DNA from 4 places in the Quatrionicoccus australiensis genome. Region 4 is predicted to be linked to each of the others. Evidence: riboswitches for the same ligand, from Rfam matches in the RefSeq annotation. Region 4 holds a riboswitch; each other region holds the start of a gene.

Region 1 (2,191 bases), 280 kb from region 4:
TCCGCATCAGGCACGCTCGACGAAGAGCACGCACAACAGCGGATTGACGGTCCGCAACCGATGCCAATTAGCATTGGTTCAAGGAATATATGGCCTTAACAAACACCGCAGGGGACACTCGGCGGATAGCGCCGGGATCAGCAGGAATTGATCAGAGATCCAGTTGCTGCTGGGGCGCCAGCACGGTGTCTATCCGTGCTCCCATGTCGTCGATTCTACGCTTTGCTTCGGAAGTATCAACCGCTTCCGCAAAGCTTTTTTCGCCACTGCGGGAATCCCCGGAAAGCAGCTCGTGCGCGATGTTCAGCGCGGCCATGACGGCAACACGCTCGGCAATGGTGCTCTTGGTGCGCTGGGCGATTTCGCGCATCTTGCCGTCGACCAGATCGACCGCCAGCAACAGCGCATCGCGCTCCTCGGCGGTGCAGGCCACGCGATATTCGCGGCCCATGATCTTGACATCAAGGAAATTGGTCTCGGCGCTCATCTCAGACATCCTCGGGCAGCTTGTCGACCAGGCCTTCGAGGCGTTCGCGCGCCGCCGCCATGGTCTGGCGCAAATGCAGGCGCTCGACCTCGGCCGCAGCCATCTGGTTCTTCAGTACTTCGTTCTCGGCACGCAACTGCTGAACCAGGGCAACGACCTGTTCAACCTTGCCTTCGAGTGCTTCGAGTTCGCTATTCATGGCCCGGACTATAAATGTTAAAAGCCCGCATGGTCAAGGACTAAGCCTTTATTCTCAAAGTAGTTTGTAGAAGGACAAACTGTAATTTTTGCTGCGCAGCAATACGTCACAAGGTAGAATGCGCGCCGTTACAGGTGCTGCGTACGGAATCTCCAAGCGCAGTTAAACGGGAAAGCGGTGCGTCTCCATCGAGACCATTCCGCTGCTGCCCCCGCAACGGTAAGCAAGTGCGGGCGCGTCATCAGGCCACTGGGTGCAAACCTGGGAAGGCGACGCGTCAAGACTTGCAAGCCCGGATACCGGCCTGGACACCAACGGAAGTGCCACGGGGCGGTGGTGCCGGTCCCCGACCTGAATTCACTCCCCACACTTCCTTTTCAATGCTGTTCCGACGTGCGGGGACGCCTGTCGGGAAAGGGAAATCATGAATTCACGTCTCAAGCCTTTGGCGGTGCTGCTGCCCGCTCTTTTTGCCATTCCTGCCGCTGCCCAGCAATTGGCACTCCTCGACGACGTGGTCGTCACCGCGAGCCGTTTCAGCGACTCCTCGCTAGCCACGGCATCGAACGTAACGACCATTACCCGCGAGGACATCCGCGACTCCGGCGCCCAGACGCTGCCCGATGTCCTGCGCTACAACGCCGGCCTGCAGGTCACACCGCTATACGGCTCAATTGGCGCCGACACTTCAATCGACATGCGTGGCTTTGGTGAAGGTGCCGCCCAGCGCACCCTGGTCCTGCTCAACGGCCTGCGCCTGAATCCGCTTGATACCTCAAACGTCGATTGGGGCCTCATTCCGCTCGACAGCGTCGAACGCATCGAAATTGTCAGCGGCAGCGCCGCCATCCTTTACGGCGACAACGCGGTCGGTGGCGTAATCAATATCATCACCGGCAAGCAGCGTGACGGCGCCAGCATTCAAGCCGGTCTCGGCAGCGACAATGGCCGCCAGCTATCGGCCAGTATCGCCAGACAAGTCGACAAATTCGACCTGGCCCTCGCCGTCAACCATCAGGCAACAGACGGCTGGCGGAAGAACAACAAGCAGGAACGCAACAATCTTTCTGGCCGCCTGGGCATGCGCTTCGACCGCGGTGAAGCTTTCGTCGATATTGGCTGGTCAGCACTGGATATCGGCCTGCCCGGCTCGTTGAGCAAGGCGCAATATGAAAATGATCCGCGCCAGGCAGCCACCAACGACAGCTACGCCGAACGTCGCACCGCCTTCGTCCGTCCCGGCATTACCTGGCGTCTCGCTGATAGCTTGAGCTTCGCCGCCGAACTCGGCTACACGGAGGTCGACAACACATCCTGGATTTCCGATTGGGGTTCCTTCGACCGCCGCAAGACCAACACTGTCTCGTTCACGCCGCGTCTGCAATGGGATCACGGTCTGGCCGGCCTGAACAGCAAGACCACCTTCGGCTTCGACTACTACGATGGCGAACTGACCTCTGACAAATCCGCCGGCGATCATGCTCCGATCACCAAGACGGTTACCA
Region 2 (2,191 bases), 1.9 Mb from region 4:
GTGGGCAAGCTTGCGATAAGCCTTCTTGATCGCCTCGGCGCTCGCCGTACGTTCAAGGCCCATGGCCTGGTAGTAATCCCTGAATTTCATTGGCCTGCCTGCTGAGAGCGCCGGTCAAAACGGCATGCGCCATTCTCTCCGGCGATCAGCAGCGGCTCCGTGTGCCGGCACACATACGCCGGCGCTGCGGGGGTAAAACGAGACTAGCGCACCGCCTCGGCGACAACCCCTGTGAGCAGTTCATTGACCAGCGGCGCCGCCTTGCCCTGTGGCCGGCGGTAGCTCAGCCAGACCTTGCCGGCTTCGCCCGGCAGCGTGTAGATGGAAAGCGCGAACGGACACATCACGATGTTGTGCGGATCGAGTTCCATCATCTTCCGCGACAGGCCGGCCGAGCAGAATTCGATGATCTCGGCCTCGTCGAATATCTTGCGGCCGGCACCGATATCGGCACCGGTACGCGCCAGCATGTCGGCGATGTGCGAGGTGTAGTTGATGACCAGGCCACGGTTCTCGATGGCCATCACCACGGTCTCCTTGACGTCGGCAAAACTGCCCGTCACCTGCTGCCGGCTGACCCAGTCGTCGGCCTGTACCAGTGCGGTGTTGAGAAGGCAGATCAGGCTGATCAGCAGGCGACGCATGGCTAACTCCATAAGAAAAATCGAATGCTCGATTGTAAGAGGCAAGCCGGAAAATATCCTTATCGCCTGACGCCGGTCCGGATGGCGGCAAAAACAAAAAGTTGTCCGGCATCCGGTTTTCGTGACTATAATCCGCGCCATTCGGGTATCCCGGTTTGCAAGCGCAGGCCGGGATGAAACGGGAAGCCGGTGAAGAAGACGTTGCCCAGCAACGTTCCTCCATTCCGGCACAGCCCCCGCTGCTGTAAGCCAGACGACTCCACCCCACGCCACTGTGCATTGCATGGGAAGGTTGGTGGAGAAGGATGAAGGCGAGTCAGAAGACCGGCCCGATGCTTGTGTCGCACCATTCTCCGGGGTTCTGGGAAGGGTCTGAAGATTCGCCGTTGCTGCGTCCTGCGTGCCCGTGCACCCATGGTCCCAATCCGGCCTGTCCTCCGATCTCACCTGTCATACCCCGGCGTTTTAATTTAGCTTCGGGGATGAAGTCATGCACATCATGGAAGGTTTCCTGCCGCCGGCGCACGCCCTCGGCTGGAGTCTGGCTGCCCTGCCCTTCGTGGCACTCGGCGTGCGTTCGCTGCGCCGGCAACTGCAGGCGCAGCCGGAACAGCGCATGCTGCTCGGCGTCGCCGCCGCCTTTTCCTTCACGCTGTCGGCGCTGAAACTGCCGTCGGTGACCGGCAGTTGCTCGCACCCGACCGGCGTCGGCCTCGGCGCGCTGTTGTTCGGGCCGGCGGCGATGGTGCCGGTCGGCCTCGTTGTTCTGCTCTTTCAGGCCCTGCTGCTGGCACACGGCGGGCTGACCACGCTCGGCGCCAATCTGTTCTCGATGGCCATCGTCGGGCCTTTCGTCGCCGCCGGCCTGTTCCGCGCCGGCCGCGCCCTCGCCCTGCCGCTTTCCGCCTGCGTCTTTACCGCCGCCGCGCTCGGCGACCTGGCGACCTACGTAACGACAGCGATCCAGCTCGCCTGGGCCTTTCCCGATCCGGCCGGCGGCTTTGCCGGCTCGTTTGCCAAGTTCGGCGCCATTTTCGCGATCACCCAGATCCCGCTGGCGATCAGCGAGGGCCTGCTCACCGTGCTCGTGGTCAATGCGCTGCGCCGATTCAATGCCGAAGAGCTGCAAAAACTACCGCTGTTCGGTCAACGCGAGGTCAAGGCATGAAACTGCGCAACTTGCTGATTCTGGCTGCCGTCGTGCTGTTGACCGTGCTGCCGCTGTGGCTCGCCGCGCCGCCGGCAATCGGTCCGGACGGCGTCCCCGGCGAAGCTTTCGGCGGCGCCGACAACAAGGCGCAAGAAGCGATCAGCGAGATTGCGCCGGGTTACCGGCCGTGGTTTTCGCCGCTGCTCGAACCGGCGAGCGGCGAAATCGCCTCGCTGCTCTTCGCCTTGCAGGCAGCACTTGGCGCCGGCTTCATCGGCTATTGGCTGGGCGCTTCGGTGACGCGCGAACGCCTGCGCCGGGAAATGAACGAGAAAGCGGCCGGGCAAGAGGCCGCGCCGCCGGCAAGCAACCTATCCGGGAAAAACACAGCGCATGC
Region 3 (2,191 bases), 1.9 Mb from region 4:
TCGACACGCCGGGATTGACCAGCTGCTGCCACTCACGCACGGAACCGTCGGCATCGACCTCGACGATGCCGATTTCGGTGATGCGGTCAAAGGCGGCGGTGGCACCGGTGGTTTCGAGGTCGACGAAGGCGAGGGGTTTGCGGTGCATGGCGGGGCGGAAATCGGGACAGGCCGCGATGATACCGCCAGAACGGGCAAGCCCGCTGTTGCTTACTTCTCGCTCTTGCCGTGCATCACCATGATCGTCTGCTGCATGATGGCGCACAGCGTTTCCTTGCCGTCCTTGCAGGCATAGACCTCGGCCTTGGTCACGATCAGCGTGCGTCCCGGCCGGACCACCTCGCCGCGGGCAACGAGGGTCTCGCCATCGGCGGGAGCGACCAGGTTCATCTTGTATTCGACGGTCAGTACCGAGGCGCTGGCCGGTACCACGGTCATTGCCGCGTAGCCCGCCGCCGAGTCGGCAATCATGCCGACCACGCCGCCATGGACGTAGCCATGTTGCTGCTCGACGCCTGCCCAGTGCGGGATGTGGATTTCCGTACGGCCGTGTTCGATCAGCGGCAGGCTGGCGCGAATCAGCTGCATCGCGTTTTGCCTGGCAAAGCTGGCGGCGACGCTGGTCTTGAAGTCGGGGTTGGCAATGTGCGCCATGGTTTGTCTCCGTTTTTTTGGTCTTGGGCCGGACTCACTTTAGAGTGGCGTTGACGTATACGTCAAGCTTGGCTTGCTTACCGTATTTAGTGGTTTGTCTGGTTGAATCTACTGCATGTAGTGTTTTTTGCTTGACGTCATCATCGCGCCCCCTTTAGACTGCCGTCCATTGAAGGTTCCCCGCAAGGGGATTGAAAGGGAATCCGGTGCCAGGTCTTCGACCTGTATCCCGGGGCTGCCCCCGCAACTGTAATCGGCGAGCGTTTCGCCACCCCATGCCACTGGATGCGTCCGGGAAGGCAGGTGAAACGCGCTGAGCCGAGAGCCAGGAGACCTGCCTCAATGTGTCCTTTTTCATGATTTTGGGGCGGGGTGTCCCTGACGAGAGGTTTTTGCGTGGTCTCTTGCCGTTTGTCCGTTGTGTCGAGCCGTGTTCGGGATGCTTCCCGTTGCACCGGTCGGCCTGCGCCAGCGGCCCGCGCACTCGGTTCTCCGCCCCCCGATACGGAGAATCGCCTTGCAATCCAATGTCCAGTCTCTCTCTGCCGCTAATCAGTTCGCGGTAGCTGCCCTGCAGGTCATCCGCCGCAACGGCGCGCTCGTCGCCTTCGATCCCGACAAGATCGCGGTTGCGCTGAGCAAGGCTTTTCTCGCCGTCGAGGGCAGCCAGAGCGCGGTGTCCTCGCGCATCCGCGAACTGGTTGCCCGCCTGACCCAGACCGTGGTCAATTCGCTGACCCGGCGCTCGCCGGACGGCGGCACGGTGCATATCGAGGACATCCAGGACCAGGTCGAACTGGCGCTGATGCGCGCCGGCGAACACGATGTTGCCCGCGCCTACGTGCTTTACCGCGAACGCCGCGCTGCCGAGCGGGCGGCCAGCCAGCTTGAGGAAGTCAGCGTTGCCGAACTGCACGTGCTCGACAACGGCGTGCGCCTGCCGCTCGATCGCGCGCTGCTGCTGAATAATTGCGAAGCCGCCTGCTTCGGTCTCGGCGACGTGGTGTCGGCCAGGACGATCTATGAAAGCGCCTTGAAGAATCTCTACGACGGCGTGCCGCTGGCCGACGTCTACCAGGCGCTGATCCTCGCCGCGCGCACGCTGGTCGAGCGCGAACCGGCCTACAACCAGGTCACCGCCCGCCTGCTGCTGGCCAGCCTGGGGCGTGAAGTGCTCGGCCGGGCAGTGACGCTGGATGAGCTCGCAACGGTCAACGCCGAATATCTGCCCGTTTTCATCAAGCAGGGCATCGCCGCCGAACTGCTCGACTCGCGCCTCGCCACCTACGATCTGCCGCGCATTGCTGCTGCGCTGAAACCCGAGCGCGACCTGCAGTTCGGCTATCTCGGCCTGCAGACGCTGTACGACCGCTACTTCCTGCACATCGAAGGGCGGCGCATCGAGCTGCCGCAGATTTTTTTCATGCGTGTCGCGATGGGCCTGGCGCTCAACGAAATCGACCGCGAAGCCCGCGCCATCGAGTTCTACGACCTGATTTCCAGCTTCGATTTCATGTGCTCGACGCCGACGCTGTTC
Region 4 (2,191 bases):
ATGCCGCCGGCAACGCACAAGGCAGGCAGCGCAAGCCCCGTACCGGCGCATACAATATCCCGCATCGCCACGCCCGCCAGCCGCCTCATGTCCGCCTGCCACCTCGCCCAAGTCAATGTCGCCCGCGCCAAGGCCGAGATGGACACGGACGTCATGCGCGGTTTCATGGATCAGCTCGACGCCATGAACCAGCTCGCCGACCAGGCTGACGGCTTCATCTGGCGCATGCTCGGCAGCGGCGGCGACTACACCTCGATCCGCCCCTACGCCGACCCGCTGGTGATCATGAACGTCAGCCTGTGGCGGGATGTCGGCTCGCTGAAAAATTACGTCTACAAGACCGTCCATATGGACACCATCCGTGCCCGCCACGCCTGGTTCGCCAAGATGAACGAAATCCAGCTCGCACTGTGGTGGGTCCCCGCCGGCCACTTGCCGACGGCGCAGGAAGCGAAGGAAAAGCTGGAGCTGGTGCGGCGGTTTGGGGCGACGCAGGAGGCGTTTACGTTTGCCCAGGTTTTTGCGGCACCGGGGTGATACAACAGTCCTTCAAGACCCCGGTCAGTTAGCCAAATCAGGCTGATGATGATTGATTCAACGCCAATTCCATCGCCCCCGCCCGCCCCTCCTGATATCCTCTCGCCTTCGTATCTCCGGGTGTCGTTCGGCCTTGCCGAACGGAGAATCGGGAAGGCGGTGCAACTCCGCCACGTGCCCAACGCTGTAAGGAGGATGGGCGATGCACAGGCCACTGGGGTAACCCGGGAAGGCGCATCGTTCGCTTGATTCCGAGTCAGAAGACCGGCCGGGAGATGATTGAATTGGCCAGCCCTGGTCGGGCGGTGCCGTTTTTCCAGAAGGGGAATCCATGGAAAACCCGTCCTTGCCGCAGGCGCCGGCTTTTTCGGACGCCGAGCGGGCGGCCGTTTATCACGCCATTTTCAGCCGCCGCGATGTGCGCGGCCAGTTTTTGCCGACGCCGGTGCCCGATGACATCCTGAGCCGCATCCTGATGGCGGCGCATCACGCGCCGTCGGTCGGTTTCATGCAGCCGTGGAATTTCCTGCTGGTCCGTTCGGATGAGGTGAAGCAGCGCGTGCATGACGTCTTCCGCCAGGCCAACGACGAGGCGGCGCGGATGTTTCCGGACGAGAAGCGCGAGATCTACAGCAAGCTGAAGTTGCAGGGCATCCTCGAGTCGCCGCTCAACCTGTGCATCACCTGCGACCGCACGCGCTCCGGCCCGGTCGTGCTCGGCCGCACGCACATGCCGACCATGGATCTCTACAGCAGCGTGTGCGCCGTGCAAAACCTCTGGCTGACCGCCCGTGCCGAAGGACTAGGCGTCGGCTGGGTCAGCATCTTCCACGAGAAGGCCTTGCAGCAGGCGCTCGGCATCCCCGAGCACATCGTGCCGATCGCCTACCTGTGCATCGGTTACGTCAGCCATTTCAACGAGCGGCCGGAGCTGGAAAAGGCCGGCTGGCTGCCGCGCCTGCCGCTCAACGACCTGGTTTATTTCGAGCAGTGGGGCGCGGGCGATTCCGGGCAAAATTCGGAGTTGACCGCTGCGCTGGCCGATTTGCAGGCAGACATCCAGGAGCGGGGTATTTTCCCGAAATGAGTGCCGGATTTTCCGCCGGCGAGCGGCAAGACATGCTGGCCCTCAAGGGCGTCGGCGCGACGGTGATCGGCCGTCTGGAGCAACTCGGTTTCACGGCCCTGAGCCAACTGGCCGACGAAGATCCGGCCGTCATCACGCTGCGCATCGCGCAAATGATCGGCTCGACCTGCTGGCACAACAGCCCGCAAGCCCGCCAGGCGATCACTTCGATCATCGCTTTGGCCGGGGCGAGGCGGACATGAGCCTGCCCATCGAAACTGCCGGCCAACTCGCCGGCATCTTCGCCATGCCGCTCGCGGCGCTCGCCGCCGTGCTGCTCGACAGGGCGCTCGGCGAAGTGTCGCGCTGGCATCCGCTGGTCGGGTTCGGCAATCTGGCCGCCTGGCTGGAAGGCAAAATGAACCGGAATTCGCTGTTGACCGGTAGCCTGGCCTGGCTGCTCGCGGTCGGCCCCTGGGTGGCGCTGGCTTTTGCCCTGCGGCCGCTGGCGCCGTTCGCGGTCGATGTCGTGCTGCTTTATTTTGCGCTCGGCGCGCAGAGCCTGGGCGAACATGCCGAGGCCATCGT

The links. A riboswitch is a leader RNA that binds a small molecule or an ion and turns the genes downstream of it on or off. The one in region 4 is predicted to bind cobalamin.
Region 1: another riboswitch for cobalamin. It lies ahead of KI612_RS19975 (TonB-dependent receptor); the one in region 4 lies ahead of bluB (5,6-dimethylbenzimidazole synthase).
Region 2: another riboswitch for cobalamin. It lies ahead of KI612_RS09590 (energy-coupling factor ABC transporter permease); the one in region 4 lies ahead of bluB (5,6-dimethylbenzimidazole synthase).
Region 3: another riboswitch for cobalamin. It lies ahead of KI612_RS11440 (ribonucleoside-diphosphate reductase subunit alpha); the one in region 4 lies ahead of bluB (5,6-dimethylbenzimidazole synthase).

The regions. Positions count from the first base shown of each region.
Region 1 covers NZ_CP075188.1:4,022,620-4,024,810, forward strand. Annotated here, with positions in the region: RNA gene ssrS (6S RNA) at 1-117, opposite strand, end outside; gene KI612_RS19020 (cell division protein ZapA) at 152-487, opposite strand; gene KI612_RS19025 (hypothetical protein) at 489-686, opposite strand; cobalamin riboswitch at 802-1,008, shown strand; partial or broken gene KI612_RS19975 (TonB-dependent receptor) at 1,111-1,554, shown strand; gene KI612_RS19030 (TonB-dependent receptor domain-containing protein) at 1,681-2,191, shown strand, end outside.
Region 2 covers NZ_CP075188.1:1,996,437-1,998,627, reverse strand. Annotated here, with positions in the region: gene KI612_RS09600 (DnaJ C-terminal domain-containing protein) at 1-90, opposite strand, end outside; gene KI612_RS09595 (DUF302 domain-containing protein) at 204-644, opposite strand; cobalamin riboswitch at 771-991, shown strand; gene KI612_RS09590 (energy-coupling factor ABC transporter permease) at 1,135-1,812, shown strand; gene KI612_RS09585 (energy-coupling factor ABC transporter substrate-binding protein) at 1,809-2,191, shown strand, end outside; gene cbiQ (cobalt ECF transporter T component CbiQ) at 2,188-2,191, shown strand, end outside.
Region 3 covers NZ_CP075188.1:2,372,334-2,374,524, reverse strand. Annotated here, with positions in the region: gene KI612_RS11450 (3'-5' exonuclease family protein) at 1-148, opposite strand, end outside; gene KI612_RS11445 (PaaI family thioesterase) at 211-654, opposite strand; cobalamin riboswitch at 811-1,010, shown strand; gene KI612_RS11440 (ribonucleoside-diphosphate reductase subunit alpha) at 1,172-2,191, shown strand, end outside.
Region 4 covers NZ_CP075188.1:126,880-129,070, reverse strand. Annotated here, with positions in the region: gene KI612_RS00615 (DUF3291 domain-containing protein) at 88-537, shown strand; cobalamin riboswitch at 639-824, shown strand; gene bluB (5,6-dimethylbenzimidazole synthase) at 869-1,624, shown strand; gene KI612_RS00605 (hypothetical protein) at 1,621-1,866, shown strand; gene cbiB (adenosylcobinamide-phosphate synthase CbiB) at 1,863-2,191, shown strand, end outside.